Regions from separate parts of the Heliomicrobium undosum genome, predicted to be linked through region 1. Evidence: predicted binding sites of a transcription regulator. Region 1 holds the regulator's gene; the other holds the start of a gene.
What was found. The regulator HrcA, encoded in region 1, represses chaperone genes, less so after heat shock. The targets are predictions, from matches to a motif close to TGTTAGCACTCNNNNNNNNNGAGTGCTAACA.
Positions count from the first base shown of each region.

Region 2: groES (co-chaperone GroES) is a predicted target of HrcA. The motif match lies at 10,717-10,747, and genes of this name have one in related genera.

Region 1 covers NZ_WXEY01000002.1:299,730-315,107, reverse strand. The annotation lists gene lepA (translation elongation factor 4) at 1-589, shown strand, start outside; gene hemW (radical SAM family heme chaperone HemW) at 601-1,815, shown strand; gene hrcA (heat-inducible transcriptional repressor HrcA) at 1,926-2,960, shown strand; gene GTO91_RS03680 (TCP-1/cpn60 chaperonin family protein) at 3,043-4,614, shown strand; gene grpE (nucleotide exchange factor GrpE) at 4,611-5,288, shown strand; gene dnaK (molecular chaperone DnaK) at 5,347-7,206, shown strand; gene dnaJ (molecular chaperone DnaJ) at 7,268-8,392, shown strand; gene prmA (50S ribosomal protein L11 methyltransferase) at 8,429-9,379, shown strand; gene GTO91_RS03655 (16S rRNA (uracil(1498)-N(3))-methyltransferase) at 9,395-10,159, shown strand; gene mtaB (tRNA (N(6)-L-threonylcarbamoyladenosine(37)-C(2))-methylthiotransferase MtaB) at 10,156-11,496, shown strand; gene GTO91_RS03645 (histidine triad nucleotide-binding protein) at 11,529-11,873, shown strand; gene rpsU (30S ribosomal protein S21) at 12,021-12,197, shown strand; gene GTO91_RS03635 (GatB/YqeY domain-containing protein) at 12,212-12,661, shown strand; gene yqfC (sporulation protein YqfC) at 12,850-13,134, shown strand; gene yqfD (sporulation protein YqfD) at 13,151-14,383, shown strand; gene GTO91_RS03620 (PhoH family protein) at 14,417-15,378, shown strand, end outside.
Region 2 covers NZ_WXEY01000011.1:82,643-98,020, forward strand. The annotation lists gene GTO91_RS11320 (chemotaxis protein CheA) at 1-1,795, shown strand, start outside; gene GTO91_RS11325 (response regulator) at 1,819-2,199, shown strand; gene GTO91_RS11330 (chemotaxis protein CheX) at 2,246-2,722, shown strand; gene GTO91_RS11335 (chemotaxis protein CheX) at 2,724-3,182, shown strand; gene GTO91_RS11340 (chemotaxis protein CheW) at 3,328-3,747, shown strand; gene GTO91_RS11345 (chemotaxis protein CheA) at 3,788-5,911, shown strand; gene GTO91_RS11350 (STAS domain-containing protein) at 5,931-6,269, shown strand; gene GTO91_RS11355 (methyl-accepting chemotaxis protein) at 6,374-7,966, shown strand; gene GTO91_RS11360 (DUF192 domain-containing protein) at 8,224-8,607, shown strand; gene GTO91_RS11365 (SMODS domain-containing nucleotidyltransferase) at 8,626-10,440, opposite strand; gene groES (co-chaperone GroES) at 10,790-11,074, shown strand; gene groL (chaperonin GroEL) at 11,199-12,836, shown strand; gene GTO91_RS11380 (hypothetical protein) at 13,011-13,439, shown strand; gene GTO91_RS11385 (N-acetylmuramoyl-L-alanine amidase family protein) at 13,584-14,393, shown strand; gene GTO91_RS11390 (nitrogen regulation protein NR(II)) at 14,586-15,047, shown strand; gene amrA (AmmeMemoRadiSam system protein A) at 15,343-15,378, shown strand, end outside.

The DNA of each region.
Region 1 (15,378 bases):
TTATGTCAAGGCCTCTGTCATGGTGCCTTCCGACTTCGTCGGCGCCGTCATGGAGCTTTGCCAGGAAAAACGGGGCGCCTTCATCAATATGGACTACATTGCCGGCCAGCGGGTGATGCTGATCTATGAACTGCCCCTGGCGGAAATCATCTTCGACTTCTTTGACCAGTTGAAGTCCCGCACCAAGGGTTACGCCTCCTTGGACTATGAACTGATCGGCTATCGCGTCTCCGAACTGGTCAAGCTGGACATCCTGCTCAATGGGGATCTCATCGACGCCTTCTCCATCATCGTCCACCGCGACCGCGCCTACAACCGCGGTCGGGCGCTGGCTGACAGGCTCAAAGACCTCATCCCCCGGCAGATGTTCGAGGTGCCCATCCAGGCCGTCATCGGCAACAAGGTCATCGCCCGCGAGACGATCAAGGCCATCCGCAAAAACGTGCTCGCCAAGTGCTACGGCGGCGACATCTCGCGGAAACGCAAGCTCCTGGAGAAGCAAAAAGAGGGCAAGAAGCGGATGAAACAGGTGGGAAGCGTCGAAATCCCGCAGGAAGCTTTTATGGCTGTTCTTAGCATTGACAAGTAGGGCCGATTGGAATGATGAACATTCGAGAATGGCGCCAGGAACCCTCTGCAGCGCCAAGGTTAAAAGCGGATTGGGGCGTCTATGTCCACGTCCCTTTCTGCCGCAGCAAATGCGCCTACTGTGACTTCTATTCCCATCCGGCCGACAGCGAATTCCGGATGGCCTATGCAAACGCCGTCATCGGCCAGATGGAAAGGGAGGCGGACCAATGGCGGCGCCGCCTTCCCTCCGGGCCGGCGACGGTTTTTTTTGGCGGCGGAACGCCCACGCTGCTCCCGGCTGCCGCCGGAGCGCGGATCCTGGACACCCTGCGGCGCTGTTATGGATGGGAACGATCCGGCGTTCCGATGGAAATCACCATCGAAGCCAACCCCGGGACCGTCGATGAGCGCGAACTGGCTGTCTGGGCTGAGGCTGGTTGCAACCGCCTTTCCCTGGGGGTGCAAGCCTTCCAACCGCGCTTGCTGACCTTTCTGGGGCGTTGCCAGCGTCTCCACGATGTGACCGAGGCTTTCGCGGCAGCCCGCAAGGCCGGTATCGACAACATCAGCATCGACCTGATCTACGGCATCCCTGGGCAGAGCCTCGATGACTGGCGCCTTTCCCTCGAACTGGCCTTGAACTTTTCACCTGCTCACCTTTCTCTCTATAACTTAAAAGCCGAACAGGGAACCCCTTTGGCGGAATGGATGATGCGCGGCCTGGCTGAACCTTGTGTAGAAGATCTTGAGGTGGAAATGTACGAGGCAGCCCAGCAAACCTTGCAGTCGGCCGGCTTTCTCCAGTATGAACTGTCCAACTTCGCTCTGCCCGGAAGGGAGTGCCGCCACAACCAAAACTACTGGCGACGGGGAGACTACCTCGGTTTTGGCAGCGGCGCCGTCTCAGCAGCAGGCTTGCGGCGCTGGTCCTGGCCAGCCGACAGCGGCGCCTTCGTACTATCTTTTGAAAAAGGTGAAGACATACAGCCTGTCGAGGAGGAAGGCCTTTCTCCGGAGGTGGCCGCCCAGGAGGCGATCATCCTCGGTCTGCGCACAACGGCTGGTGTCAATCTGTCGTTGGTGGCCGGCGAGTACGGCCTTGGCGACGCAACGTTGGAAAAATGGCATAGACTGTCAGCAGAGCTCTCGCGGCAGGGATGGATACACTATGATGGGACAAATATCTCCCTTGTGTCGCGAGCCTATCTGATCGCCAATGAGATCATGGCCCGCTACCTGGATTGAGGGGCGGCGGGCTTCCCCAAGTATTGACAAGCGATTTTTCCGGTGGTATTTTTTACGGTAGAGGTTAGCACTCGTCTTCATCGAGTGCTAACAACGGGAGGTGTTCCGGGATGCAAATGAATGATCGCAAGCAGAAGGTTCTCTGGGCTATTATTCAAGACTACGTATCCACGGCGGAACCTGTCGGCTCCCGCACCATTGCCCGCAAGTATGACCTCGGCGTCAGTCCCGCCACCATCCGCAACGAGATGTCCGACCTGGAGGAACTGGGCTTGATCGAACAACCCTACACATCCTCCGGGCGTATCCCTTCCGACTACGGGTACAGGTACTTTGTCGACTGTCTGATGGAGCGGGAGACCCTCAACCCGGAGGAACTCCGGAGGGTTCAACGCGCCATGTCGGAGCGTCTGCAGGAAGTCAACAGCATCATGCAGCAGACGACCAACCTGCTGGCCAAGTTGACCAACTACACCGCTGTCGTGCTGGGTCCCCAGGTAGGGAAGACGACCTTTCAGCAGATTCACTTTTTTCCTGTCATGCCGACGAAGGCGGTCGCGGTTGTCGTCACCTCGGCCGGTGTCATGGAGAACAAGCTCCTCGACATCCCGGAGTCGATGACGCCGGAAGACCTGCAGAAGGTGTCGGTGATGATCAATGAACGCTTGCAAGGATTGACGATGGCCCAGGTCCGGGCCTCTCTCTGCATGGAACTGAACGAGGCATTGAAAAAACAGAAGCAGGTGCTCTCCCGTTCGTTGGAACTCATCGATGAAGCATTGCATGGAGACAGCGACGAACGGGTTTTTCTGGCCGGCACCATGAACATCTTCAAACAGCCTGAGTTCAAAGATGTGGAAAAACTCCAGAACCTTTTGGGCATACTAGAACAACACCATACCGTGCGCGAACTGATGCATGACCATCCTGAACCAGGTATCCACATCAAGATCGGCACGGAAAACCGGCACGAAGGTGTCCGCAACTGTTCCATGGTGACAGCCTCTTACCAGTTGGACGGCGAAGTCCTCGGCGTCATCGGCCTGATCGGGCCGACCCGGATGGAGTATTCCAAAGCCGTCGCCGTCGTGGAAGGGTTGACGGGACAACTTTCGGCGGTCCTGAAAAAAATGTTTAATCGCTAGAGGCATCTAAAAGGGTAGGGGCTTTTTGTCCGCAAAAAGTCCCTATTTCCCTGCCTTTTCGGAAGACTTGGAGGAATCAGCGTTGAGTGTCAAGCAAGTGAGCAACAACACCGAAGTGGATGAACGATTAGCAGCATTGATGACCAACGCCAACGCCATCCGCGCCATCGCCAGCGCCGTCGAAGGCACCCTCGGTCCGAAGGGGCTCGACACGATGCTCGTCGACAAGTTTGGCGATGTGGTCATCACCAATGACGGCGTCACGATCCTCCAATTGATGGAGGTCAACCACCCAGCTGCGCGCATGCTGATCAAGATGGCCAAGGCCCAGCAGTCTGAAATCGGCGACGGGACGACAACTGCGACCGTCCTCGCCGGCAGCCTGATCAGCGAAGGCGTCAACCAGGTGACCAAGGGCGTTCCCGTCTCCCGGGTCATCGAGGGTTTGAAGGCAGGCGTCAAAAACGCTGTTGAGATGTTCCAGCGCCATGCCCGTCCCGTCCAGGGGGTAATGGACCCCATGCTAGAGAAGGTGGCCCTGGTAGCCGGACGGGAACACCAGGACATCGCCGGGCTCGTCATCGAAGCGGCCCGACTCGTCGGGGAAGAGAAACTGCGCGAGTCCGGCTTCAAGCTCTCCGAGACGATTCGCGCCCGTGAGGGCGCCGATAACCAGGTGCTCTCCGGCGTGATCATCAACAAGACGCCCATGAATGAGGACATGCCTAAAAAGCTGGAAGACGCGCTCGTCCTCGTCATCGACGATGCCCTCGAACCGGAGGAACTGGAAGAGGAGGCCCTCAGCACCGAGGCCGGCTTCAACTGGTATCGCCAGAAGCAGCAGGAGTTTTTAGAAAACGTCCGCAAAATCGTCGCCCTCGGCGTAAAAGCCGTCCTCGTCGATCGGGGCGTGGAAGATATCGCTGAAGAGATCCTCACCGACGCCGGTGTGCTTGTCATCCAGCGCGTCGCCAGCCGGGAATTGAAAAAGGCAGCCGAACATACAGGCGCCCGGGCGATTAAGCGCACGGGGCTGAAGCGCGACCCTGCCGACTTGACGCGTTACTTGGGCAAGGCAGGCTCGATCACTGTCGATGAGAAACTGGAGCACATCTGCATCCTGCAAGGGAGCGGCAAACCGGTGGCTACGGTGCTCGTCGGCGCCGCCACCGAGGAGGTTGTCGGCGAGCGAGAGCGCATCGCTAGGGACGCTGCCTCGGCCGTCCAGGCAGCCATCAAGGGTGGACTCGTCCCCGGCGGTGGCGCTGTCGAACTGGCTGTGGCCCGCCAGATGGAGGAAGTGCGCCGGGAGACGCGGGGCATGGCCGCCTATGGCCTCGACTGTGTCGTAGCCGCTTTGAAGAAGCCTTTCGCTCAGATCATCACCAACGCCGGCTTCAACCCCCTCGAAAAACTGGGCGATGTGATCGCCGCCCAGATGGAGCAGAACAGCGATACACTCTCGATCAACTGTGACAACGGCGAGTTGGCCGATATGTGGGCCATGGGGGTTATCGATCCGGCGCAGGTGAAGATGCATGCTTTGAAGGCGGCCGGCGAGGTGGCCGAAGCCATCCTGCGTATCGACACGATCATCAAAAAACGGGAGGAACGTCCCGATGGAGGCAACAACCGCGGGGAGGGAGACTGGTGACCATCGAAGAGAGAGAGAGCAAGAAGAGCGAAATTAGCGAAATGACGGGAACTGAAGCCGCCGGGATGACCGGTGAGGCTGCGATGTATGAAGAGGCCGTTACGGTAAACCCGTCGACCGGCGGAGAAGGCGATACCGCCACCCTGACCGATGAGGATCAGGCAGCCCATGCGGCGGAGGAGTTGGGACGATTCCTTTCCGAGGTGGCGAAAACCAAAGAAGAGTTGGATAAAGCCAAGCAGGATCTGCAGGACTGGGAAAACCGCTATCTCCGCTTGCAGGCCGACTTCGACAATTTCCGCCGTCGGACGCGTCAGGAAAAAGAGGAACTGGGGACTTACGCCAATGAGGGGCTCGTCAAGAAGCTCCTGCCTGTCCTGGACAACTTTCAGCGCGCCCTGGGGGCGATGGCAAAGGCCGGCGCTGCCGACAATTTGCTCTCCGGCGTCGCCATGATCGAGCGACAGTTTTCCGATATCCTGACCAAGGAAGGTCTACAACCCCTTGAGGCTGTCGGCAAGGAATTCGATCCGCAGTCCCATGAGGCCGTCCTGTTCGGCGAAGCCGATGAGGTCTATCCCGACGGGATCGTCATGGAAGAGATGCAAAAAGGCTACCTCTTTAAGTCGAAGGTGATCCGGCCGGCCATGGTCAAGGTGGCCAAGGGCGGTTGATTATTTAGAGCACATCCCTAGAATGATGAAATGGCAAAGTAAATAGGAGGTTGCACACATGGGCAAAATCATCGGCATCGACCTGGGCACAACCAACTCCTGTGTCGCCGTGCTGGAAGGCGGCGAATCGGTCGTCATCCCCAACAAAGAAGGCGCCCGGACCACCCCCTCGGTCGTCGGTTTTTCTAAAACAGGGGAACGCCTCGTCGGCCAGGTGGCCAAACGGCAGGCCATCACCAACCCTGACCGGACGGTTATCTCGATCAAACGGCACATGGGCACTGATCATAAAGTAAAAATCGATGACAAAAACTACACCCCCCAAGAGATCTCGGCGATGATCCTCCAGAAGCTGAAGGCTGACGCTGAAGCCTACCTGGGTGAGACGGTCACTCAGGCCGTCATTACCGTCCCGGCCTATTTCACCGATTCCCAGCGCCAAGCCACCAAAGACGCCGGCGCTGTCGCCGGCCTGGAAGTCATGCGCATCATCAACGAACCGACAGCGGCCGCCCTTGCCTATGGCGTCGACAAGGGTGAAGACCACACCATCCTCGTCTACGACCTGGGCGGCGGCACCTTCGACGTGTCCATCCTCGAACTGGGCGACGGCCTCTTCGAGGTGAAAGCCACCTCCGGCAACAACCGCCTCGGCGGCGACGACTTCGATGAAAAGGTCATCAACTGGATGGTCGCCGAATTCAAGAAGGAGAGCGGCGTCGACCTGCGCGGCGACAAGATGGCCATGCAGCGCCTCAAGGAAGCCGCTGAAAAAGCGAAGATCGAGCTGTCTGGCGTCATGTCGACGAACATCAACCTGCCCTTCATCACCGCCACCGCCGACGGCCCCCAGCACCTGGACATGACCCTGACCCGGGCCAAGTTTGACGAGCTGACGGCTGATCTGGTGGAGATGACCATGGGCCCCACCCGTCAAGCCTTGCAAGACGCCAAGTTGGATCCCAAAGACATCGACAAGGTCATCCTTGTCGGCGGCTCCAGCCGGATCCCCGCCGTCCAGGAAGCCATCCGCAAATACCTGGGCAAAGAGCCCTTCAAAGGCATCAACCCTGACGAGGTCGTCGCCATGGGCGCCGCCATCCAGGCCGGCGTGCTCGGCGGCGAGGTCAAGGGCATCGTCCTGGCCGACGTGACGCCCCTCTCCCTGGGCATCGAGACCCTGGGCGGCATCTGCACCGTCCTCATCCCCCGCAACACGACCATCCCCTCCAGCAAGAGCGAGACCTTCACCACGGCCGCTGACAACCAGACCTCTGTTGAGGTGCACGTCCTCCAGGGCGAGCGCAAGCTGGCCTCCCAGAACAAGACCCTGGGCCGCTTCCACCTGAGCGGCATCGCCCCGGCGCCGCGCGGCATCCCTCAGATCGAGGTCAAGTTCGACATCGACGCCAACGGCATCGTCCACGTCGGCGCCAAAGACAAGGCCACCGGCAACGAGCAGAAGATCACCATCACCGCTTCGACGGGTCTCTCCAAGGAAGAGATCGACCAGATGGTCAAAGACGCAGAACTGCACGCCGAAGAAGACCGCAAGCGCCAGGAAGAGGTCGAGATCCGCAACCAGGCCGACTCCATGGCCTACCAGGCGGAAAAGACCCTGAAGGACCTGGGCGATAAGGTGGAGGCCGCCGATAAAGCGAAGATCGAGGCCGCCAAGGAAGAACTGAAAAAAGCCCTCGAAGGCACGGACCTGGAAGAGATCAAGAAAAAAACAGAAGCCCTGACGACCGTCGTCTATGAACTGTCCACCAAGCTCTACCAGCAAGCCGGCGCTGCCGGCGCGCCTGGCGCGGGACCGGAAGGCGCCCCCGGCGGCTTTGGCGGAGAAGAGAAAAAAGATGACAATGTGGTCGACGCCGATTATACTGTCATCGACGACGATAAGAAAAAATCCTGATTCAGGCGACCGGGGGGCTTAGCCCCCCTGTCGATGCTTTTACCGGGGGGAGGGGACAAGGATGAGCAAACGGGATTACTATGAGGTGTTAGGCATTGGGCGGGACGCCGGGGAGACGGAGATCAAAAAGGCCTACCGCCGGTTGATCAAGGAATTCCACCCCGATGTCCACCCCGACAAAGCATTCGCTGAAGAAAAGACCAAAGAGATCAATGAGGCCTATGAGGTGCTCTCTGATCCGGAAAAGCGCGCCCGCTATGACCAGTTCGGCCACGCCGGTCCCGGCGGGTTCGGCGGATTCGGCGAAGGCGGACCGGATATGGGCGGTTTCGGCGACATCTTCGACATGTTTTTTGGCGGCGGCTTCGGTGGCGGCGGCCAGCGGCGCGGTCCCCAGAAGGGGGCCGACCTGCGGTTCAACTTGTCCATCACCTTTGAAGAGGCCGCCTTTGGAGTCGAGAAGGAAGTCGACATCCCGCGTCTGGAAGCTTGTGATGTCTGCGGCGGCAGCGGCGCTGAGCCGGGCACTTCGGCGACGACCTGTTCCACCTGCCACGGTTCTGGGCGGGTGACCACCGTCGCCAAGACGATGCTCGGCAACATGCAGACGGTTCGCACCTGTCCCACCTGCGGCGGCGACGGGAAGATCATCAGCAAACCCTGCCTCCACTGCGGCGGTCAGGGGAAGGTCCGCAAGCGGAAGCGCATCAAAGTCAAGGTGCCCGGCGGTGTCGATACGGGGACGCGGATCCGCGTCTCTGGCGAAGGCGAAGCCGGCGACAAGGGCGGTCCGCCAGGCGACCTCTACGTCTTTATCGAGGTGCAGTCCCACTCCTTCTTTGAACGCGACAACGACGATGTCATCTGCCAGGTTCCCATCAACTTCGTCCAGGCGGCCCTGGGCGCCGAGATCGAGGTGCCGACCCTCGATGGCAAGGTATCCCTGAAAATCCCGGAAGGAACCCAGACAGGCGCCGTCTTCCGCATCCGCGGCAAGGGCATCAAACGGCTCCGGGGCACCGGACGGGGCGATCAGCGGATCGAGGTCAAGGTCACCGTGCCAACCCGGTTGAGTGAAAAACAAAAGGAATTGCTGCGGGAGTTCGGGCGCACCCTGAAGGCGGAAAACATCGAATCGGAGAAAGAGAAGTCTTTCTTTGAGAAGATGAAAGACGCCTTCATGTGAGGACCGGCTTAACCGGCGGGGAAGGGTGTATCGCTGTTGAAATGGCGTGAGATCGCCATCACCACCCGGCAGGAAAATGCCGACGCGATGGCCGAGATTTTTGAAACAGTCGGGGCTATGGGGATGGTTATCGAGGATCCCCAACTGATTGCCAGCTACATCGAAAGCAATGTTTGGGACCACCATGACGTGGAAATCCCCGATGTGCCGGAAGGCATGATCCGGGTGAAGACGTACTTGGCCATCGACGATGCCCTGGAAGAGCGACTTGCGGCGTTGCAGGAAGAACTGTCTGCCCGGGAACGCTCCGAAGAATGGCCCGCCCATGCCTGGACAATGACGGACCTCCATGAGGACGACTGGGCCCATGCCTGGAAAGCCTTTTTTAAACCGGAAAAAGTTGGCCGTCGTGTGGTCATCCGGCCGACCTGGGAAGAATATGTCGCTGTAGAGGATGACCTGGTCATTTCCATCGATCCGGGGATGGCCTTTGGCACCGGAACCCATCCCACGACAGTCATGTGCATCCGAGCGCTGGAGGATTATGTCCACCCCGAGGCTCGTGTCCTCGATGTGGGCACTGGCTCTGGCGTGCTCTCCATTGCCGCTGCATTACTGGGCGCCAAAAAAGTCCTGGCTGTCGACAACGACCCTGTGGCCGTCGCCACGGCCCAGGAGAATGTGACCTTGAACCAGGTCGATGATGTTGTGGAAGTCCGCCGCAATGACCTGCTGTCCGGGTTGGAGGAACAGGCTGACATTTTGGTGGCCAACATCATCGCCGATGTGATCATCCGCCTGGCCCCTCAGGCGGAAGCCTTGCTCACCCCTGAGGGAATTATGATCGCTTCAGGGATCATCCAGAACCGTCTCGATGATGTCGTTGAGGCGATGACGGAAAAGGGATTCACCATTGAAGAATTGATCAGCCACGGCGAATGGGCCGCCGTCGTCGCCCGCAGGGCCGGCGCATCAGCAGAAGGCTGAACCGGGGCGTGACCGATGCATCGATTTCTCTTTGAACCAAGGAATCTGACCGGCGATCGCGTCTACCTCGATCGAGAGGAGAGTCAGCATCTCTCCAAGGTGCTGCGCCTGCGCGCCGGCGATACTGTACTTGCCTTTGACGGGCAGGGGAATGAGTATGAAGCCGTCGTCGCCGAGATCACCGGCGATAAGGTTTGTCTCGAAAGCCTGCGCCCAACCGGCGCTTCTCGGGAGGCGCCGATCCGCCTCTGGTTGCTCCAGGGTGTCGCCAAGGGAGAAAAGATGGATCTGGTGATCCAAAAGGCTACCGAACTTGGTGTGGAAAAAATCCTTCCCGTTCTGACCGAACGGTCTGTCGTGCGTCTCGACGCCGCGAAAGCGAAGGAACGGCGCGACCGCTGGCAGAAGATCGCCCGTGAAGCGGCAAAACAGTGCCAGCGCACGGTCATTCCTGAGGTGCAGCTCCCGGTAGCCTGGTCAGAGGTCATCACCGGATGGGATATGACGACGCCCCTCTTGATCCCCTGGGAGGAAGAGCGGGGAATGGGGCTGAAGCAGGTGCTCTCTGTCCTGCGAGAGGATGGGCTCCTTCACGGTAGCCCCTCTCAGGTCATCGGCCTAGCCATTGGCCCTGAGGGAGGATTAACGGCGGCAGAGGCGGCTCTCGCGCGAGATCGAGGCGCTCAGACCGTCGGCCTCGGTCCCCGGATTTTACGGACCGAGACGGCCGGCATCGCCGCCCTGGCCGCCATCATGTACGAACTGGGGGATTGGGGATGAATCCCGGAGAACCCACTGCCGCATTTCACACCCTTGGCTGCAAGGTCAACCAGGGCGAGACAGACGCCATCGCCGGCATGTTTAAAGCCCGCGGCTACGCCATCGTGCCTTTCGACGCACCGGCTGATGTCTATGTGGTCAACACCTGCACCGTCACCCACCTGAGTGATCGCAAATCCCGCCAGGCCATCCGCAGGGCGAACCGGCTGAACCCTGACGCCGTCGTCGTCGTGACCGGTTGCTACGCCCAGACAGCCGCTGACGAGGTTCAGGCCATCGAGGGTGTCGATATCGTCGTTGGCACCGACCGGCGCAGCGCCATCGTTGATTTGGTGGAGGAGCACCGGCGGAGCGGGGAGACGGTGAACACCGTTTATGACTCAGGCCGGATCGAGCGCTTTGAGGAACTTCCCGCTGCAGCAGAACGCTCACGGGCCCGGGCGACGATGAAGATCCAGGACGGCTGCGACCTCTACTGCACATACTGCATCATCCCTTATGCACGCGGTCCCGTGCGCAGTCGCAGGATCGAGAGTGTCGTGGAGGAGGCGGGGCGCCTCGCCGACGAGGGGTTCAAGGAGATCGTCCTTTCCGGGATCCATCTGGGCGCCTACGGGAGTGATTTCGACGCAGACCTGGCGAAGCTGATTATAGAACTCTGCCGCATCCCCGGCCTGCGGCGCATCCGTGTCGGTTCTGTGGAACCCCAGGAGTTTACGCCGGAGCTGCTCGAGGCCATCGTCCATCCCCGTGTCTGTCCCCACTTCCACATCCCTCTGCAGTCAGGATCGGATGCGGTGTTAGAACGGATGGGACGGCGTTACCGGCGGCAGGATTTTCTCGATGTGACACGAAAGATCCAACAAATGATCCCTGGCGTGGCGATCACCAGCGATGTCATCGTCGGTTTTCCCGGTGAACGAGAAGCCGATTACCGGTTGTCGGAGGAAATCTGCCGCGCCGCCGGACTTGCCGGGCTCCATGTCTTTCCCTATTCACCGCGTCGCGGAACGCCGGCGGCGACCTTCCCCGATCAGATCCCTTCGGCTGTTAAACAGGAGCGGGCGCAGCGTCTCGGCAAACTGGCCCGCGAACTGGCCGATGATTACGCCAGGGGCTTTGTCGGCCAAATCCGGGAGGTGCTGGCGGAGGAAAAGGTCGACGGCGCTTGGACTGGACATACGAACAACTATCTGAAGGTCTTTTTCACAAAGCCAGTTGAAAGTTCGCCAGGGGAGATGGCGCCGGTGATCGAACGGGAGGACCTGGTTCGCGTTCGCTTGCTCCACATCCGGCCTGACGGCGCCCTCGATGGGCTTCCTATCGAGCCGGCTTGATGGAGCGAAACCCGGCAAAGGGGGTGAATCTGTTGAGCGAATGTATCTTTTGCAGGATCATCCGGCGGGAAATCCCGGCCCAAATTGTCTACGAAGATGAGCAGGTCGTCGCCTTCCGTGACATCAACCCGGTGGCCCCGACCCATATCCTGATCATCCCCCGGGAACACATCGCTTCTGTGGCAGAGGCCACCCCCGAACACCAGGCGCTCTTGGGTCAACTCCTCCTGGCAGCCCCTAGGATCGCAGAGAAAATCGGCATTGAGAGGGATAATTTCCGGCTTGTCATCAACACCGGCGCTGACGCCGGTCAGACCGTCTTTCACATCCACGTCCATCTCCTGGCCGGAAGGCCTTTGGCTTGGCCTCCGGGATAAAACGGCAACGAATCTCCTGTTGACGCTTTCACTCCCTGGAAGTATAATGTAGACTGTGTGTATCTTGTTTGTTACACACAACCGTTCGCCGCACCAAGCACAGCCTGGACCCGGCATCATAGATACCAGCGGGGGGAGGGAAGCGGAATGAGCGAAGTACGAGTTGGTAAAAATGAGACTTTAGATAGCGCCCTGCGGCGTTTTAAGCGCTCCTGCCAGAAAGCGGGCGTTTTATCGGAATGCCGCAAGCGTGAACACTATCTTAAACCCAGTGTGAAACGGAAGAAAAAATCAGAGGCAGCCCGGAAACGGAAGTCCACCTGAGGAATGGTGACGTTATGTCGCTGAAGGAACGTTTGATGGAGGACATGAAGCAGGCGATGAAGGACAAAGAGGCCGGCAAGTTCCGCCTCTCTGTCATTCGCATGGCTCGGTCCGCCATTCAGAAAGTGGAAATCGATAAACGGCGCGATCTCACGGAAGAAGAGACTATCGATGTGCTTGCCCGGGAAGTGAAACAGCGCCGCGATTCCATCGCCGAGTATGAAAAAGCGGGCCGCTCCGATGCCGTGGAAGCGCTGAAAGAAGAAATCGCGCTTCTGACCGCGTATCTTCCCCAACAACTTTCCGAAGAAGAGGTCCGCGCGCTGGTGCGGGAGGCTGTGACGGCGACAGGCGCTCAGAGCCCTAAAGACATGGGCAAGGTCATGGGAATTCTGATGCCGAAGGTCAAAGGTCGCGCCGACGGTAAACTGGTCAACCAGGTCGTCAAGGAGTTCCTTGGCTAACCCCTGATTGTACAACCCCGGAAACGGATCAAGAACCCTTGCGGGTACTAACCGCAGGGGTTCTTTTTTTGCGCGCGTACCCCAAGCGACATTGGATGTAAGCTTGTTCCTCTCTCCTTTGAACCGCCAGGTCATGTTCTTGATCCTTTCGGCATAGGTATGGACAAGGATGGAAAGGAGTGCGGAGCATGGCCTGGGAACGGGGCAAGCAGCGACTGCAGAAGGCATTGGCCGGATTCCTGGAAATGCCGAAAGATGTGCTCTTGGATTACCCGAAGATCACCATGATCGGGAATGTGCAACTGGTGCTGGAAAACCACCGGGGCATTGTCGAGTATGCCGACGAACGCATCCGCATCGGCATCACCGGAGGTCAACTAGAGATTATCGGGGAACAACTGGTGCTTCGAACGATCCTTCCCGAGGAACTGGTTGTGGAGGGACGCATTCGTCAACTGAACTATTCAAAATGATCCGGGGGGGAAGACCATGCTGCGCCGTTGGTGGTCCTTTTGGATCGGCTTTTTGGGTATCAGAATAGAAGGATCGCAATTGGAAAAGTTCATTAACATGGCGGCAAGCCGAGGTATCCCCTTGTACGACCTGCGGCGGGAACCGTCAGGCCGCATGTCGGCGAAGGTGCGGATGGATGGCTTCCGATCCCTCCGTCATGTGGCCCGCAAGTCAGGCAGCCGCATGCGCATTGAGTCGCGCTACGGCTTGCCTTTTTACGCGTCATCGTTGAAACGGCAGCGATCTCTCGTCATCGGCGTCATTTCCTTCGTGTTGACGATTTTGATTATGTCCACTTTTGTCTGGGATGTGGAAGTCAACGGCAACGACCGGGTGGACAAGCAGCAGCTTTTGCAGGCAGCTGCCGAGAAGGGGATCCGTGTGGGACGCTGGCGACCCCTGATCGATGTGCGGGAGGCGGAACAAACGATCATGGGCGCCGTTCCCGGGCTGGAATGGGTGGGCATCAAGGCGAAAGGAACCCGTGTCGTCATAGAAGTACAGGAAAAGGTGTTGCCGAAAAAACCGGCTGTAGACGGACCTTGCAATATCGTCGCAACGAAGGGCGGCGTCATCCAGCGCCTGATGGTGCTTGTGGGGGAGGGAAAAGTCGCTGAGGGTGAGCGCGTCGCCAAGGATCAGGTGTTGATCTCGGGGCTCATCTTCCAGCATAAGCCAGCAATTCGATCACAGGCAGAAGAGAAGCCGGAACCTCCTAAACTGCTAGACAAGGTGCAAGCCCGAGGGGAAGCCTGGGCAAAGGTGTCCTACGATCAATGGATCGAAGAACCTGTTGTGCTGGAAGGGACGGTTCCGACAGGGGCTGTGAGTGAACAATGGCGCATAAAATGGGGAAATCAGGAAATCATCATAAAAGGTCCGCGTAGCAGCCCTTATCCTGCCGGCGTTGAAGAGGTTTCCATGAGAACTCCTTCATTATGGAGGAATCTAGGCTTACCCGTCGAAATAATAAAAACAGAGTATCATGAATTGCGGGCCTTCCGGCATGAACGCACCGCTCAGGAAGCGATGACAGCGGCGCAGGAAAAAGCCAGGCAGGCCGTCAGCGGTCTGTTGCCGCCGGGCGCCCGGGTGCTGAGGGAGATGGTCCTCCCCCAACCGGCGCCCCCGGGAATGGTCAAGGTGAAGGTATCGGTGGAAACGCTGGAAGACATTGCCCATCCCCAGCCGATCGAAACGGGCACATAACAGGCGCGAGGCGTCACAGGAGGTTGGACGAACCTGTCGTCATCCGGCCAAGAGCAAAGAATCCATCTAAAAGACAACTGGGAAGCGGTCGAGCTTTTCGGCCAGCGTGATGAGAATCTGCGGTTGATCGAGCGCCTGTGCGGAGCTAAAATTGTGGCTCGCGGCGCCGAGATCATTGTCACAGGCAACCGGTCTGCCGTCGAGGCATCGACCCGGCTGATCGAACAAGCGATCGCCTTGGTCCGGTCCGGACGGGAAGTGGGACAGGGCGAGATTGAGTATGCCTTCCGGCTGGTCAATGAAGGCCATCAACCGCTGATCGCCGAGGCGCTTGGCGATGTGGTCATGACGACGCCGCGGGGAAAGCAGATCAAGGCGAAAACCTTGGGGCAACGGAAATACCTGCAACTCATCCGCCAAAACCAGATCATCTTCGGCATCGGACCAGCAGGAACCGGCAAGACCTACTTGGCCGTCGTCATGGCCGTTCAGGCGCTGAAGAACAAGGAAGTGAACCGGATCATCTTGACCCGCCCGGCTGTCGAGGCGGGGGAAAAGCTTGGCTTTCTTCCGGGAGACCTGCAGGAGAAGGTGGATCCCTACCTTCGCCCATTGTATGACGGACTTTTTGACACCATGGGCGCAGAACCGACCCAAAAATACATGGAGCGGGGAATCATCGAGATTGCGCCGCTGGCTTACATGCGTGGACGCACCCTTGACGATTCCTTCATTATCCTTGACGAGGCCCAAAACACGACACCGGAACAGATGAAGATGTTTTTGACACGTATCGGTTTCGGATCAAAGGCCCTTGTAACCGGCGACATCACACAGGTGGATTTGCCCCGGGGTGCGAACTCGGGGCTTGTGACTGTGCAGAAGATTCTGCAGGGTATCGAAGGACTCGCTTTTCATTTCTTCACCACGGAAGATGTGGTGCGCAACCCGCTCGTCGGCCGGATCATTCGCGCCTATGAAGACTATGAAGGCCG
Region 2 (15,378 bases), on a different contig from region 1:
TGACCGCCTCCTCATCACCCTGGACAGCGAGCCGGCCGATACATCCGCCTTGGCCGAACTGTTCCGGCGCGTCCACACCCTGAAGGGAAACCTCGGTCTGCTGCTCAGTTTTAACGCGCCGGAAGGCTCACTCTGGACGCCGATAAAAGAAACGATGGAAGTGTTCCAAAGGATGGAAGAGATGCTGGAAAAGGTGCGCACCCTCCGGCTGCCCTTGCCCGTATGGGCGATCGACCTCTGTTTTGCTTGCATGGACGCCCTGCGCCGCCTCGTGCAGATGGTCCGCTCCGGCGAAGGCCATCCCGATCCGGCCAACCCGCCGCTGATGCTGCAACTGGATGACGCCCGCCTCCGGTTGGAGCAAATCGGCGCCGGCGATTCTGCAGCCCGAGCGGCAGAACCGGCGGCCCCCCTCGCACCGGGAGCGGATGTGCCGCAAATTGCCCCTCCCACATCAACGGACCTGCCGGATATGCATCCAGAAAAGGCTCGCTCCCATTCGCCCCAGGAGGGTGGCGGCGCCAAAGGCGATCATCGCCCAGGGGCCGATCCCGTGAACTCCAACGGCGCGAAGCGCAACGGGCAGGAAAACGGCAACGGTCACTCGGTCCGGGTCAGCGAAGAAAAGCTGAACCGTCTGATGAACGCCATCGGCGAACTGGCCGTCACGAAAAACGCCTTCAGCCAGATCGCCCGCAAGTTGATGATGGACTACAACCTGCCGGTCATTTCCCGGGAAGTCAAAGAGGCCGGCCAGTGGGTGGAGCGCATCTCGGCAGAACTGGAAGACGCCATCATGGCGATGCGCATGACCGAGGTCCGCATGGTCTTCCAGAAGTTCCCCCGCGTCATCCGCGACATCGCCTTGCAGACAGGCAAGCGGATCCAACTGATCATGGAGGGCGAAGAGACGGAACTGGACCGGACGATCATCGAGCAGATCGGCGACCCCCTCATGCACCTGGTCCGCAACGCCGCAGATCACGGCATCGAACCGGAAGAGGAACGCAGAGCCGCCGGCAAGTCGCCCCAGGGGCGCGTCTGGTTGCGCGCCTACAGCCGCGGCAAGGATGTATTCATCGAGATCGAAGACGACGGTCGCGGAATGGACCCGCAGAAGTTGAAGGCCAAGGCGGTGGAGAAAGGGTTCATCACAGCGGCCCAGGCGGAGGAACTCAGCGACGCCCAGGCCTTCCAACTCATCTTCCTCCCCGGTTTCAGCACAGCCCGCGCCGTGTCGGAGATTTCCGGACGCGGCGTCGGGATGGACGTGGTCCGCAACAATATCTCCGCCTTGCGCGGAACCGTCGCCGTCCACAGCCGCTTAGGCCAAGGCACGAAGATGACGATGCAACTGCCCCTGACGCTGGTCGTCTCCCGAGGCCTGCTCGTCGAGTCGGCGGGACAATTGCTGATCCTTCCCCTCGAAAACGTGATCGAAACCCTGAAGGTTCCAGCCGATCGGTTCGTCTTTCGCCGCGGCCGCCGGATGCTTCAGCACCGCGGCGGTGTGCTCGGCGTCCTCTCCCTAGCCGGCATCCTCGGGATGCCCGAACAGCCGGCGGAGGGGCAAACACCAGTGGTTGTGCTCAGCGACGGCCACGTGAGGGTGGGTGTCGTCGTCGACCGGCTGATCGACGAGCAGGATGTGCTTGTCAAGGCCTTGCCGGACTACCTGGCCTCCCTGCCGGGCATGGGCGGCGCCACCATCATGGGAGACGGGCGCGTGGCGCTGGTGATGAACGCCGTCGAGGTGATCCACATGGCCACCGGCGGCGCGCGACAGATCGGCTAACTGAAAATCAAGGAGGAACAGCCATGACAGAACTGCAAAAACACCGGATTATGCTCGTCGACGACTCTCCCTTCATCCACAAGGCCCTGAGCAGAGCCCTGGAGCCGGCCGGTTACGAGATCTGCGGCGCTTTCCGCAACGGCCAGCAGGCCGTAGAGAACTACGGCAGCCTCCAACCGGACCTGCTGATCATGGACATCACCATGCCGATCATGGACGGTGTCGAGGCCGCGCGGGAGATCAGTTCCCGACACCCCGGCGCAAAGATCATGATGCTGAGCGCCATGGGCGATGAAGAGATCCTCGAAGAGGCCCGCAACGCCGGCGCAAGCGGCTTTATGACCAAACCCTTTTCCAACCCCGAACTGCTGGAAGCGGTGGAAAAACATTTGAGCGTATCTTGACAGGTCCCGCAAAACCATTCTGATGAGCCGTAAGGAGGAATCCCCCATGGGCAGGGAATACCTGACCTGTTTGGCCGAAAGCATGACTTCGGTGCTAAAAAAGATGACAGACATCGACAGCGTCTGGCTCGAGGCGGCGCCGGTGCTGCCCTCCATCACCGCCGGGGTCACCGTCGTCTCCCTGCTGGGTTTCGTCGGCGCCCGCAAGGGCCGGGTCGTGATGGAGATGAGCATCGACACGGCCCAGCACCTCGGTCAGGCGCTCAACCAGGAGGACTTGGCCCCTTTTGACAAGATGATCTTTTACGCCCTTTCCGAACTGAGCAACATCTTTTGCGGCGCTGCGGTGACGCGCATCAACAACGGTCCTGAGCGCCCCGGCTTGCGCCTGACGCCGCCCAATATCCTTGTGGGCGAAGGGATGCAGGTCTTCGACGCCCAGGCCGATCTGCAGACGGCTCGCGTCGCCTGGAACGACGGGGAAATCTTCATTCACCTGAGCATGGAAAGGGGGGACCGGTGACATGGAGGCCCAACTGCAAACCTTTGCCCGCGGAACCGCCGATGTTCTGTCCATGATGGGCGTGACGGCCACCCCCCAGGCCAGGTGTGTCCCGCCCGATTCCTTTTTCAGCGTCTACGAACTGGCCATCATCATCGGTCTTGCCCGGGACTTGCGCGGCGCCGTCGTCATCTCCATGGCTGCCGGGACGGCCTTAGCCCTGGCCGGCCAGATGATGGGGGGCATGGTCCTGCCGGAATTGGACGATATGGTCAAAAGCGCCCTCTGCGAGTTCGCCAACATGGCCGCCGGTACGGCGGTGACAGCCTTGGCCCCTGCAGTGACCGCAGACATCACGCCGCCTACGCTGGTGACGGGACAAAAACTGGCCATCATGGCCGGGCAGGATAACGTCTTGTTGACGGAGTTGGAGACATCCCTTGGTATAATGGAAATCCGGCTTGGTCTCGAAGAAATATAAATCAATGATATGAAAAATGTCGATTAGTACTTGCTAGTCTTTGGAATTAGGCGTATGTTTAAACTACGAACAAGATAAACAATCCAGCGTAACGGTCATATCCGCATTAAGGTCAGCGGCAGGTCTCAAGAAAGGGGAGACGTCCATGGAGCCCTTTCAGATCGTCACATTTTCACTGGGAACCGAGGCGTACGGCATTCCGATCGAACAGGTGCAGGAGATCATCCGGCCGTCGCCGGTGACCTTTATCCCCTATGCGCCGCCCCATGTGCTCGGCCTGATCAACCTGCGGGGGAACGTAATCCCGGTAATCGACCTCCGGCGCCGCCTGACACTGGACCCGCAGGGCGATGGGAAGTACAACCGCATTATCGTCGTTCACCTCGATGAAATCGTTGTCGGCTTATGGGTCGACGCCGTTTCGGCGGTGACGGCCGTCCGCGAGGAGATGCTCGCCGACAACCCGGAAGGCCTCAGCGTGGGGGAACAGTTCATCGACAAGGTGGTCAAGACAGAGGAACGGCTGATCGCCTTACTGAACATCCCTGCATTGATTCAGCACTGAAACCACCCCGCAATAATCCAGAACGGAGGGGGTGACAGGATTGAGCAACGAAAATTTCATGGACCAGTATATGGACCTTTTTTATTCGGAGGCGAAGGAGCAACTCGACATCCTGACCCGGGATCTGTTGGCCATCGAATCAGGCAGTTCGAGTCAGGAAATGATTCACGAGATGTTCCGCGCTGCCCACACCTTGAAGGGCTCCAGCGCCATGGCCGGATTCCCGGCGGTGACCGAGATGACCCACAAGGTGGAGGACCTGCTCGGCAAGGTGAGAGAAGGGAAGCATGCTTTAAGCGCCAAGGATATCGACACGGTCTTTCAGGCGCTTGATTACATACAGAACTGCCTCTTCCATCCCGAAGCAGTCGATCCGGCGAAGACAGAGGAACTGGCCCGCAAACTGGCGGAGATCCAGGAGCAGCCTGCGCCAGCCAAAGGATCGGAAGAGAAGGGCGCCAGGGAACGGGCGGCCCAACTGGCCGAACTGCGCAGCCAAGCGACCCACAAGGGCAAAGCGACGGAGATTCACGTCACCTTTACGACCGACTGCTTTATGCGCTCCGTCCGTTTCTTCCTCATCCTGAACAACCTGAAAGAATTCGGCGAAGTGATCGGGTCCGTGCCCGCCTGGCCGGAGATGGAAGCCAACGAAAACGCCTACGAAGAGGCGACCATACTGCTCGATTGGCGTCAGGGAAGCCGCAACGATCTGGAACGGGCCTTGAACGTAGCCGATGTGCGGCGCATCGATATTCACAGCGGAGAAGGCAACGAAAAAGGCGCTGAACTCGGCACTTCGGCGCAGCCGGGCGCCTCCTCGGCGGTCTCCCTGCCGGCTGTTGACACGGTGTCGCCAGGGATGGAGAACCGGTCGGCGGATAACCAAGCGGCAGACCACCGCGGAACAGAGGCGGCGGAAACACCGGCAGCCGACCGGGCCAGCCACAGCGACGCCCACCGGGCGACAGAGTACATCAAAATTGAGGCCAACCGGCTCGACCTGTTGATGAACCTGATCGGCGAGATGCTCATCTCCCAGGCGCGCTTTGCCCGGATCCAGGAGAATTACCTGGAGCGGCACGGCCAGACGCCGTTGGCTGTCGAGATGGCCGAAGAGACGCACCAACTGGCGCGGATCACGACACAACTGCAAGACGGGCTGATGAAGGCGCGCCTCGTCCCCATCGGCGGCGTCTTCAGCCGTTTCCCCCGCATCGTCCGCGATCTGGCCCGCAAGCAGGGGAAAAAAGTCAATCTGATCATGGAAGGCCAGGACACCGAGTTGGACAAAACGGTCGTCGACCTGATCGGCGATCCGATCATGCACCTGATCCGCAACAGCGTCGACCACGGCATCGAACCGCCGGAGGTTCGCCTTCAGGCCGGCAAGCCGGAGGAAGGGACCATCCGGTTGAAAGCCACCCATGAAGGCAGCCGCATCGTCGTCGAGATCCGCGACGACGGGCGCGGCATCGACGAAGGCAAGGTCCTCGCCAAGGGGCGGGCATTGGGGCTGGTTCCCGAGGGACAGACGCCTTCGCGTCAGGAGATCCTCGACCTGATCTTCGCCCCCGGCTTCAGCACCGCCGACAAAGTGACAGACATCTCCGGGCGCGGCGTCGGGATGGACGTGGTGAAACGCGCCATCAGCAGCCTTCACGGCATCATCGACATCCAATCGGAGCCGGGACAGGGAACGGCTTTTCAACTGCAATTGCCCATCACCCTGGCCATCATCCAGGGGTTGACCGTCCGGGTGGAGCAGGAGAGCCTGATCATCCCCCTGGACAACGTGCTCGAAAGCTTCCAACTGCAGAACAACGAGGTGCAGTCGGTCGGTGGGCGGGAGGTTTTTTCGGTGCGGGGGCGGATCGTGCCGCTCTACCGGCTGCAAGACCTGCTGCAGCTCCCGCCCGATCCCGAGAAAGGGCGTCGCAAGTACCGGTCAGTCGTCATGGTAGGCTTGGCCGAACGGCGGATGGGCCTGGAGGTCGACTCTCTGATCGGCAAGAAGGAGATCGTGATCAAGCCCATCAAGGCGCCCTGGCTGAACCTGGAACACTTTGCCGGCGCCACCATCCTGGGTGACGGTCGCGTCAGCCTGATCCTGAATATCGGCGCCATCTTCCGCCGGGGAGCGGGAGATCGGTTGCAGAACTGAGGGGACGAGGTGATCCAATTTGTTGGAGTATGAGATCAAGGAACGGGGCGACGTGTCGGTCATTCGCTTTTATGGCAGTATCGGCGTCGGCGACGCCCACCGGATCAAGGATTCCCTGTCTCAACTTTCACGCGAAAACAAGCGCCTGGTCATCAACCTGGGCGTCAGTTTTGTCACCAGTGAAGCCATCGGCAATCTGATCTTCCTCTACAAGCGCTACCGGGAAAAGGGAGGGCAGGTGGTCCTCTGCAACATCACCCCGTCGGTGCGTCAGGTTCTGGAGATCACCCGCCTCGACAAGTTGCTCCCTATCGTGGAGACGGAAGAAGAAGCCGTGGCAAAGCTTTCCCAGAAGTAACGAGTGCGTCGTAAGGCAATCAGGAGGCAGCGCGAGGAAGCGATGAGGCAAGCGAAAGGAAAGCGTAACGCAAGCGAAGGTAAAGCGAAGGGAAGTGGATGCAAATGCTTTCGCGGATGAAAGTCGGCGCCCGGATACTCCTGGTGATCCTTATTTCGTGCCTGATCACAGCCGCCGTCGGTTTCTACGGCTTGAACAGCCTCGCCCAAGAAAAGGCGAGCCTTGACGGTATGTACAGCAACTCCTTGCTGCCGGTCCGTTACCTGGGAGAGTCTAAGGCCAAGTTGCAACAATACCGCGTGGCCCTCTATAACCACATCATTTCCTCCGACAGACGGGATCTGGACGAATGGGAAGCGAAGACGAAAGAGTACGCCAAGAGCTTTGAACAGGAATTAAAAAAATACGGCGGAACCGAAATCAGCGCTGATGAAAAGCGGATGTTGTCTGACCTTGAATCATCCTGGAGCAGCTACCGTGAGGTGTCGCAGCGGTTACTTCAATCTAGCGCTATGGGAACGGCGGAAGGGAACGCCAGGGCGCTGGAGATCGCCCGCACGGAAGGGCGGACAAAAGCGCTCGATCTGGATGAAAAGTTGGAAAAACTGGTCCAGTTCCAGGTAGAACTCTCTGAAAAAACCAAAAAGGACTCCGATGATATATATGCATCGACGCGAACCACGATGGTGGCCGTCATCGCCGTCGCCTTTTTGCTTTCCCTGGGCGCAGGGGTGGTCCTTTCCCGCAGCATTTCCAAGCCGCTCGGCGAGTTGGAGCAACTGGCCGAGAGGATCGCCCAGGGCGATCTGACGAAAAACGTGGCCGACAAGCAAGGCGGCGACGAGATCTCCTCCCTCTCCCGATCGATCCATCAGATGGTCAACAACCTGCGCAGCTTCGTCAAGCAGGTGCAGGACGGCGCCCAGTCGGTGGCCGCATCGAGCCAGCAGATCTCGGCCTCGTCTCAACAGTTGGCCAGCGGCGCCCAGTCCCAGGCCCAGGAGGCCCAGAGCCTGTCTTCGATGATGAACGACATGTCCGGCGCGGCTACCCAGGTGGCCACATCGGCCCAGAAAGCGGCCATGTCCTCTGAGACGACGACCAACGCCACCATGGAGGGCGGCAAGATCATCGACGAGACCGTCCGGGGCATGGACGCCATCTCGGAAAACGTGATGGTCCTCGGCCAGAACTCGGAAAAGATCGGCGAAATTGTCGAGATGATCGACGATATCGCCGCCCAGACCAACCTGCTCGCCCTCAACGCCGCCATCGAGGCCGCCCGGGCCGGTGACGCCGGCAAAGGCTTCGCCGTCGTGGCCGACGAGGTGCGCAAGCTGGCTGAACGGTCCGGTTCAGCGACCAAGGAGATCGCCAGCCTGATCAAACAGATCCAGGCGGTGACGGGCCGGGCCGTGGAAGCGGCCAAGAGCGGCCGCGAGTTGACCCAGCAGGCCGGCGCATCCTTCCAGCACATCAAGGAGCAGGTCAAGCAGACGGCCACCGAGGTCGGCGAGATCGCCGCAGCGGCGGAAGAACAGGCCGCCACGACGGAACAGGCCTCACGGGCTGTACAGAACGTGGCCGCCATCGCCGAGGAATCGTCAGCCGGCGCCGAAGAGACGGCCAGTGCCATCGAGGCCATGTCCAACCTGGCGACGGAGTTGCAGTCGGCTGCGGCAAGGTATAAGGTGTAAGATAGCATACGTGTACGGCGTTATGGCTTAGCCTGGCATAGCGCCTGAAACGACAGCGCAATCGCAAATAAAACACAGGTTGGTTTTTGAATCGGTTCATGGAAAAAGGTCCGCGAAAGTTGCCCAACCGATCGGTTGGCAACCCTCGCGGACCTTTGTTTTCATTTCGCCATAGCCTGAAGAGAGAGGTTTCTCTATAGGTTCACTATAGGTTCAGAAACGGTTCTCTACAAGCGTTGAGAAGGGCGGGACTTTGATTGTTGACTCCGCTGTACCAGTTGGGAATCGCCGGTCTCGGGTCGACGCCGGTGCTCCTGCCCGTCTGGGTGGACGTCGCCGACAGCTTCTGGCGCCGTTTGCGCGGCCTGCTCGATGAGACAGCCTTGCCGCCGGACCGGGGGCTGCTGCTGACCCCTTGCAACCAGATCCACACGGTGGGCATGGGTTTTGCCATCGATGTTCTCTATCTCGACGGGCAAGGCGTCATCATCGACATCGATGAGGCCTTGCCGCCGGGGAGGTTCGGGCAACGCCGATCGGACGCCCTGTCGACGCTCGAACTGGCGGCCGGAACAGCCCGCCGCCTAGCGCTCCAGCCGGGAATGCGGCTGCTGTTCTTGCCGGCGTACCCGCTCGGCTAAGGTTCTCCGGCTAATGGATCAGGCGCCAAAACCGGGACCCAAGAGCGCCCGCCACTTGTTCTGGACCAGCAGGTACTGTTTCTGCTGCGCCAGGTTGACGGCCTCCGTCGCCAATTGGAGCGAATGGGAAAGCAACCGGCCGAACTGGTTGAAGGTGGCCGGGTTGGTCATCAGATAACCGTCAACAAAGTAGGTGGGATCAGAGGGATCGGCCAGGAAGGGTTTTTTCTGCTGGCTGAAGATCTGGTGGATGTAGCGAAACCAGTTGTAAAGCCCTTCGGGACCCGGTTCGAGGCGGACCTTGCGCAGCAGCAGGTCGGTGAGCATTTCCAAGTGCAAGGTGCGCAGGATGCGGCAGTTCGTGCGCTGCCAGGCACGGAGGATGCGGATCAGGGCGAGGAAGGTCGGTCCGTGCCGCCGGAAAGCCTCTGACATCCACCGCTCCGGCGCCTGGGGGTCGCGGGGGATCCAGGTGTCAGGACCGTTGGGGAGATAGAAAACCTCCTTTTCCTCCTCTACCAGCGACAACACGGGGGAAATGCGGAAACTGTCCTCATGCCCCAGGACGAGGAATGTCTGGTGTTCTTCCACATCGCGGTTCCAACCGACCTTGGACAGGATTTCCCGCATCTGGCCGAGGACCTCCGTCACATTAGGCGTCTTGCCATCGGTAGGGGAAATCTCCACAAGCAGGTCCAGGCTTTTTTTCGGCCGGATCATCGTTCCGCGCATGAACGATCCGCCCGGACGGATCCTCCGCACGGGAAAGTCAGCGCGATCTTTCAGGGCATAGTGCATGTTCTGCAGCATCGTAAAGACCTGATCGACATCCTCGCGACTCAGGTTAATCCGCCGCAGAAACTGACGGAAGGCTTCGTCCGCCACAGGGACCGGTTCCAGATAGGTTTGAACGAGCGGGGAAAGGCCGGCCGTCGCCACCGCGGCTGCCGCTGCCGTTGCCGCTGATCCGACTGGGCCGGCGCCCCCTTGCCGCGCAGCGGTATGGTCGACGGCCGCGGCTGTGACCGCAGCAGAACCGGGGCTGGCGCCGGTGCCCCCGAAGAAGCTCGAAGCGACGGAGGTGGAGCCGATAGAACCCGTCAAGCCGCCCGGACTGACGGAACCGCCGTTGTGACTGCCGCCAGAACTGCCAGCGGAACCTTCGCCCCCCGCTGACGAAGGGGAGACGGACTGAATCGTCGCCGGCTGGGGATTGGCCGGACGGGCGAAGAAACGGGTTGCCTGGGGCGAAGGCGCTTTTTTCTCCTGGACGAAACCCAAATCGATGTGAGAGAGTTCGTAGAGCGGCGTGTACGAGAGGCCTTTAAGTTCCTGGATCCCCAGAAAGCGAAAGATGACCGTGTCGAGGCTCTTGAGGAGCGGCTTCAGGATCTGGAAGGTCGACTCGTCCAGCAGGACCTGATTGGGGGCGCTTTGAGAAGCCAGGCGGGCGGCCATGTCGATGGAAGCCCCCAGGTAATCGGCATCAGGAGTGCGCACCGGCGTCACAAGGCCGAAGGAGAGGCCGATCTTGGTCTGAAAGGGCAGGTTTTCCTTGATGATGGTGTACTTCACATCCAGGGCCGCCAGCAACGCCGGCAGCGGATTCGGGAAGACGGCGTAGATGGCGTCGCCGATATGCTTGACCACCTGGCCCTGGTAAAGGGCGACGGTCTGAGCGCAGAGTTCGTTATGGCGCAGGGAGAGGGCGACGCCTTCCAGCGGCCCCAACTGCTGCTTCAGCCGAGTGGAATCAACAAGGTCGAAAAAGACGCTGCAGAGGGCCACGCTGTCTTGCAGTTGTTTGTATTGAGGAAACAGGCGATCGCTCACTGGAAGCCCTCCGATTAATTAGCCGGCATTCTAATCTCATTCTAGACTGTCGTCGTCGATAATTGGGGAGATCTTCTCCCTTCTTGTGGCTCATCCCTGCTAAAGGGAGGATTTGAGGCGGGAAAAAAACCTGTTTGGTTAAATCCCAAAAAAGAAGGATGAAGGTGTATATTGGCAAAAGGTGTGGGAAATATTTAATTTCGGGAGCTAAATCAGCCAAACGACCGATCGTGGTGTTTGCATCACTTTGGGCGGCTCCCTATTATAGTACTTGGGTGTTAGCACTCGTCCAAGGTGAGTGCTAACAAACGAGACAATTGCAAGCATCTGAAGGAGGGTACCGTTTCGTATGAACATCAAACCTTTGGCTGATCGGGTTGTATTGAAGCCCATCGAAGCGGAAGAAAAAACCGCATTTGGCATCATCGTGCCGGACACCGCCAAAGAAAAACCCCAGCAAGGCGAAGTCGTGGCTGTGGGCATCGGCCGTCTGCTCGACAACGGCGAGCGGGCCGCTCTGGAAGTGACCGTCGGCGACCGGGTCATCTACAGCAAATACTCGGGCACCGAGATCAAGATCGAAGGCAATGAGTACCTGATCCTCAACGAACGCGACATCCTGGCCAAGCTGTAATCGCTTGATCGAATCGAGGCGTTCCCTTACTTATAGGAAACCCAGCGCATGAGACCCGCCCCCGCCCGCGCCGGAGCAAATCCGACCATACAGGCGGGAAGCTGTTAAGGAGGTAGACAACCCCATGGCTAAAATGATCGTCTTCAACGAAGAGGCCCGCCGCGCCCTGGAAAAAGGCGTCAACACCCTGGCGGAAGCCGTTCGTGTCACCCTTGGCCCCAAAGGCCGCAACGTCGTTCTGGAGAAGAAGTTCGGTTCTCCCCTGATCACCAACGACGGCGTCACCATCGCCAAAGAGATCGAACTGGAAAACCCCATTGAAAACATGGGCGCCCAACTGGTCAAAGAAGTCGCCACCAAGACCAACGATGTGGCCGGTGACGGCACCACCACCGCCACCATCCTGGCCCAAGCCATCATCCGCGAAGGCATGAAGAACGTCGCCGCCGGCGCCAACCCCATGGTGCTGAAGCGGGGCATCGAGAGCGCCGTTGAGAAGGCTGTCGCCGAGATCAAGGCCATCTCCAAGCCTGTCGAGAGCAAAGAAGCCATCGCCCAGGTTGCCGCCATCTCCGCCGGCGACGCCACCATCGGCAACCTGATCGCCGAAGCCATGGAGAAAGTCGGCAAAGACGGCGTCATCACCGTCGAAGAGTCCAAAGGCTTCACCACCGACCTAGAAGTCGTCGAAGGCATGAACTTCGACCGCGGCTACATCTCTCCCTACATGATCACCGACCCCGACAAGATGGAGGCCGTCCTCAACGACCCCTTCATCCTGATCACCGATAAGAAGATCTCCTCCATCAAAGAGATCCTGCCCATCCTGGAGCGTGTCGTCCAGAGCGGCAAGCAACTGATGATCATCGCTGAAGACGTAGAAGGCGAAGCCCTGGCCACCCTGGTTGTCAACAAGCTGCGCGGCACCTTCACCTGCGTCGCCGTCAAAGCCCCCGGCTTCGGTGACCGCCGCAAAGCCATGCTGGAAGACATCGCCATCCTCACCGGCGGCCGCGTCGTCTCTGAGGAAGTCGGCATCAAGCTCGACAGCGCCACCATCGACATGCTGGGCCGCGCCCGTCAGGTCCGCATCAACAAAGAAGAGACCATCCTCGTCGACGGCGCCGGCAGCGCCGACGATATCAAGGCCCGCATCGCCCAGATCCGCCGTCAACATGAAGAGTCCACCTCCGAGTTCGACAAGGAAAAACTGCAAGAGCGCCTGGCCAAACTGGCTGGCGGTGTTGCCGTCATCCAAGTCGGCGCCGCGACCGAAACCGAACTCAAAGACAAGAAGCTGCGCATCGAAGACGCCCTGAACGCCACCCGCGCGGCCGTTGAAGAGGGCATCGTCCCTGGCGGCGGCACCGCTCTGGTCAGCATTCAGAAAGCCCTCGACAGCGTGGAAGTTCCCGCCGGCGATCAAGCGACCGGTGTGGCCATCATTCGCCGCTCCCTGGAAGAACCCCTCCGTCAGATCGCTAACAACGCCGGTTACGAAGGCTCCGTCGTTGTCGAGAAGGTCAAGTCCCTGCCCGTCGGCCAAGGCTTCAACGCCGCCACCGAAGTGTATGAAGACATGATCGCCGCCGGCATCGTCGACCCCGCCAAAGTGACCCGTTCGGCCCTGCAAAACGCCGCTTCCATCGCCGCCATGCTGCTGACGACGGAAGCCATCGTGGCCGACAAGCCCGAGAAGAAAGACGGCCCCGCGATGCCCCCCGGCATGGGCGGCATGGGCGGCATGGACATGGGGATGTAAGACCCGCCGCAAGGCCGGGCTTCCCTTCCGCCGTCTCCACCGTGACAGACACGAGGATAGACGCAAGATTGACAGCCAGAAAAGGCGTAACAAAAAGGCTGCCGGCGAAAGTCGGCAGCCTTTTTGGCGTTCTCGGAGTAAAGTTTTCGGGATAATACTGAGCAGGTATATCCGATGAATCGGATGTTTGTTCATGTCCTTCCAAAAACCACTTCCAACGTAGTGGTCGGTTCACAGGAAACAGCCGTCTCCCCATTGTTTCGAACATCCTTTGAGTTAAGGAACAATTCGACGAGCGGCGTGGAATTGAAAGAACTCACATTTGCCTCCGAAGAGGTTGCTCTGGGTAAAATCGCGATTACGAAAGGCGATCAAAAGTATGATCATATCGCCGGGATCACCTTAGCGCCTGCGGAAACGATATCTGTTTCGCTCGACATTGCCCTGAAAGATCAGAGCGATGTTTTCTTCGCTCGACCGCTGCTGCGATACAACATGGCAGGCCAATCATATACGGAATGCGTCACCTTGGGAACGCTGTACGGCTTGCCCTTTAGCGAAGAAAAAATGCAGAAAGTCTATGACCCTCTAATACGCCAATAAAACCCTCTGGGAGAATTGCAAAGAACTTCTGTTTGAAAGGCTTACTGTTCATCGGATTCCATAAAACCCCTATCGCTTTCTTCTATCGAGGGTCTTGCGCCCCCATTTTCTGCATATGTTTTTCGCAGGAAGGGGGGTTGTACCGTGCGTTCGGTGTTCATGATCGTGGGCAAGCATCCCCGGCTGTGGGTGACTGCCGTCCTGGCCCTGTCCGCTGTCCTCATCTACGCAGGCATTGACCGGCTGCTGGAGGATCGGACCGTTCAGTCTCTCTCGGGGATGATCCAGGACAAGGTCGTCGCCATCGATCCCGGCCATGGCGGGGAAGACGGCGGCGCCAAAGGGACGCGGGGAACCCAGGAGAAGGTCGTCAACCTGCAGATCGCCAAAAAAGTGGTCGATCAGTTGAACCAGGCAGGGGGCAAAGCCATCCTCACCCGCGAGACGGAAGACAATCTCAGCGTCGGTCAATGGAGTCAGCGGAGCGAATTGACGAAGCGCGTGGAAAAGGCCCAGGCGGCCAACGCCCTCGTCTATGTATCGATTCATGCCAACAGTTTTCCCGTGTCGCCGTCTTGTTCAGGCGCGCAGGTCTTTTACCAGCCGGGATCGGCGGAAGGGAAGCGCCTGGCCCTGCACATCCAAAAAGAGATGACCCAACGGGTCGGCAACAAGGACAAGCGGCAGGCCAAGGCAGAAGACTACTTCGTCCTGCGCATGACCAAATGCCCGGCGGTGATGGTGGAGACCGGCTTTTTGTCGAACGCGGCCGAAGAGGCGCTGCTCCTCAAAGACGATTACCAGGATAAACTGGCCCAAGGCATCGCCACCGGCATCGCCCGCTATCTGGCCGGTGAACCGGCGGAGGAGCCGAAAGGCGCCACGACCGATGCGCCTGGCGGGTTCATCCCCGAGGTTGATCGCGCCCTGTCGCCGGGGATGTTCGATTCGTGAGAGAGAAGATTATCATAACAAAGAGGCCCTGCGACCGGAATACTCGGGATGCAGGGCCTTTACTGTGTTTCAGAAATACAGACGTCTGGCTTTGTCGAAGAAGGTTTGTTAAAATAATGACAATAACGATGAAGGAATTTGCTGATTAATAGAGAATGATTATCGATATTAATATTGCTTAGGGGGCTTCTTATGGAACACGTGCAAGACTCTCAAGCAGCCATACGCAGGTGCGAAGAGCGGGAAGCCCAACTGAAACGCTTCATTCAGGTGCTTCAAGAAAACGAGAACCGGTATATCACGATTCTAAATTCCCTGCCCATCTTGTTGGTGGTTTTGGACGCCAGCGGGTACATCACCTTCGTCAACCAGGAGTGGGAGCGCCATTCCATTGAAAACGACATTTCCGATCCCTCGCTGGCCGGCGTCGGGATCAACTATCTGAAAGTCTGTCGCTCCGCCATCGACCAGGGGTGTGACGATGTGCGCCCCGCTTATGAAGGCATCCTGTCCGTTCTCGAGGGAAAAGAGAAGGTTTTTTCTCATGAGTACTTATGCAGTTCACCTACTGGATGCGACAGGTTTCAGATGCTTGTCACGCCTGTGCGCGATGAAAAGGGCGGCGTGATCATCATGCATCTGAACCAGCAGTGACCGGGGGACATTGCGACGATTCAGCCGCAACCCTGATAAAAGCCTGCCAGTCCCGAAGAGGGAAAGGCAGGTTTTTTGTATCCTCTTGGCCGTGCGGCTTGTCTGCCAGTGCGGCTTTTGTCGGCAGAGTGACGTCGCTCAACAGAAGGGCCGCTCATTCCTGCCGGCGGCGGATCATCTTCCGTATAAAGGCGCGGCAAGAGAAAACACTACCATTGGATTGGACTTGCGGTACAATAGAAATGGTAAATAGGAATGGAAAGAAATGCCCTTTTCGAGCTAGGGAGGTGTTCCCATGACTGTCGTCTTTGGCGGGGTGGCGCCCCATCCG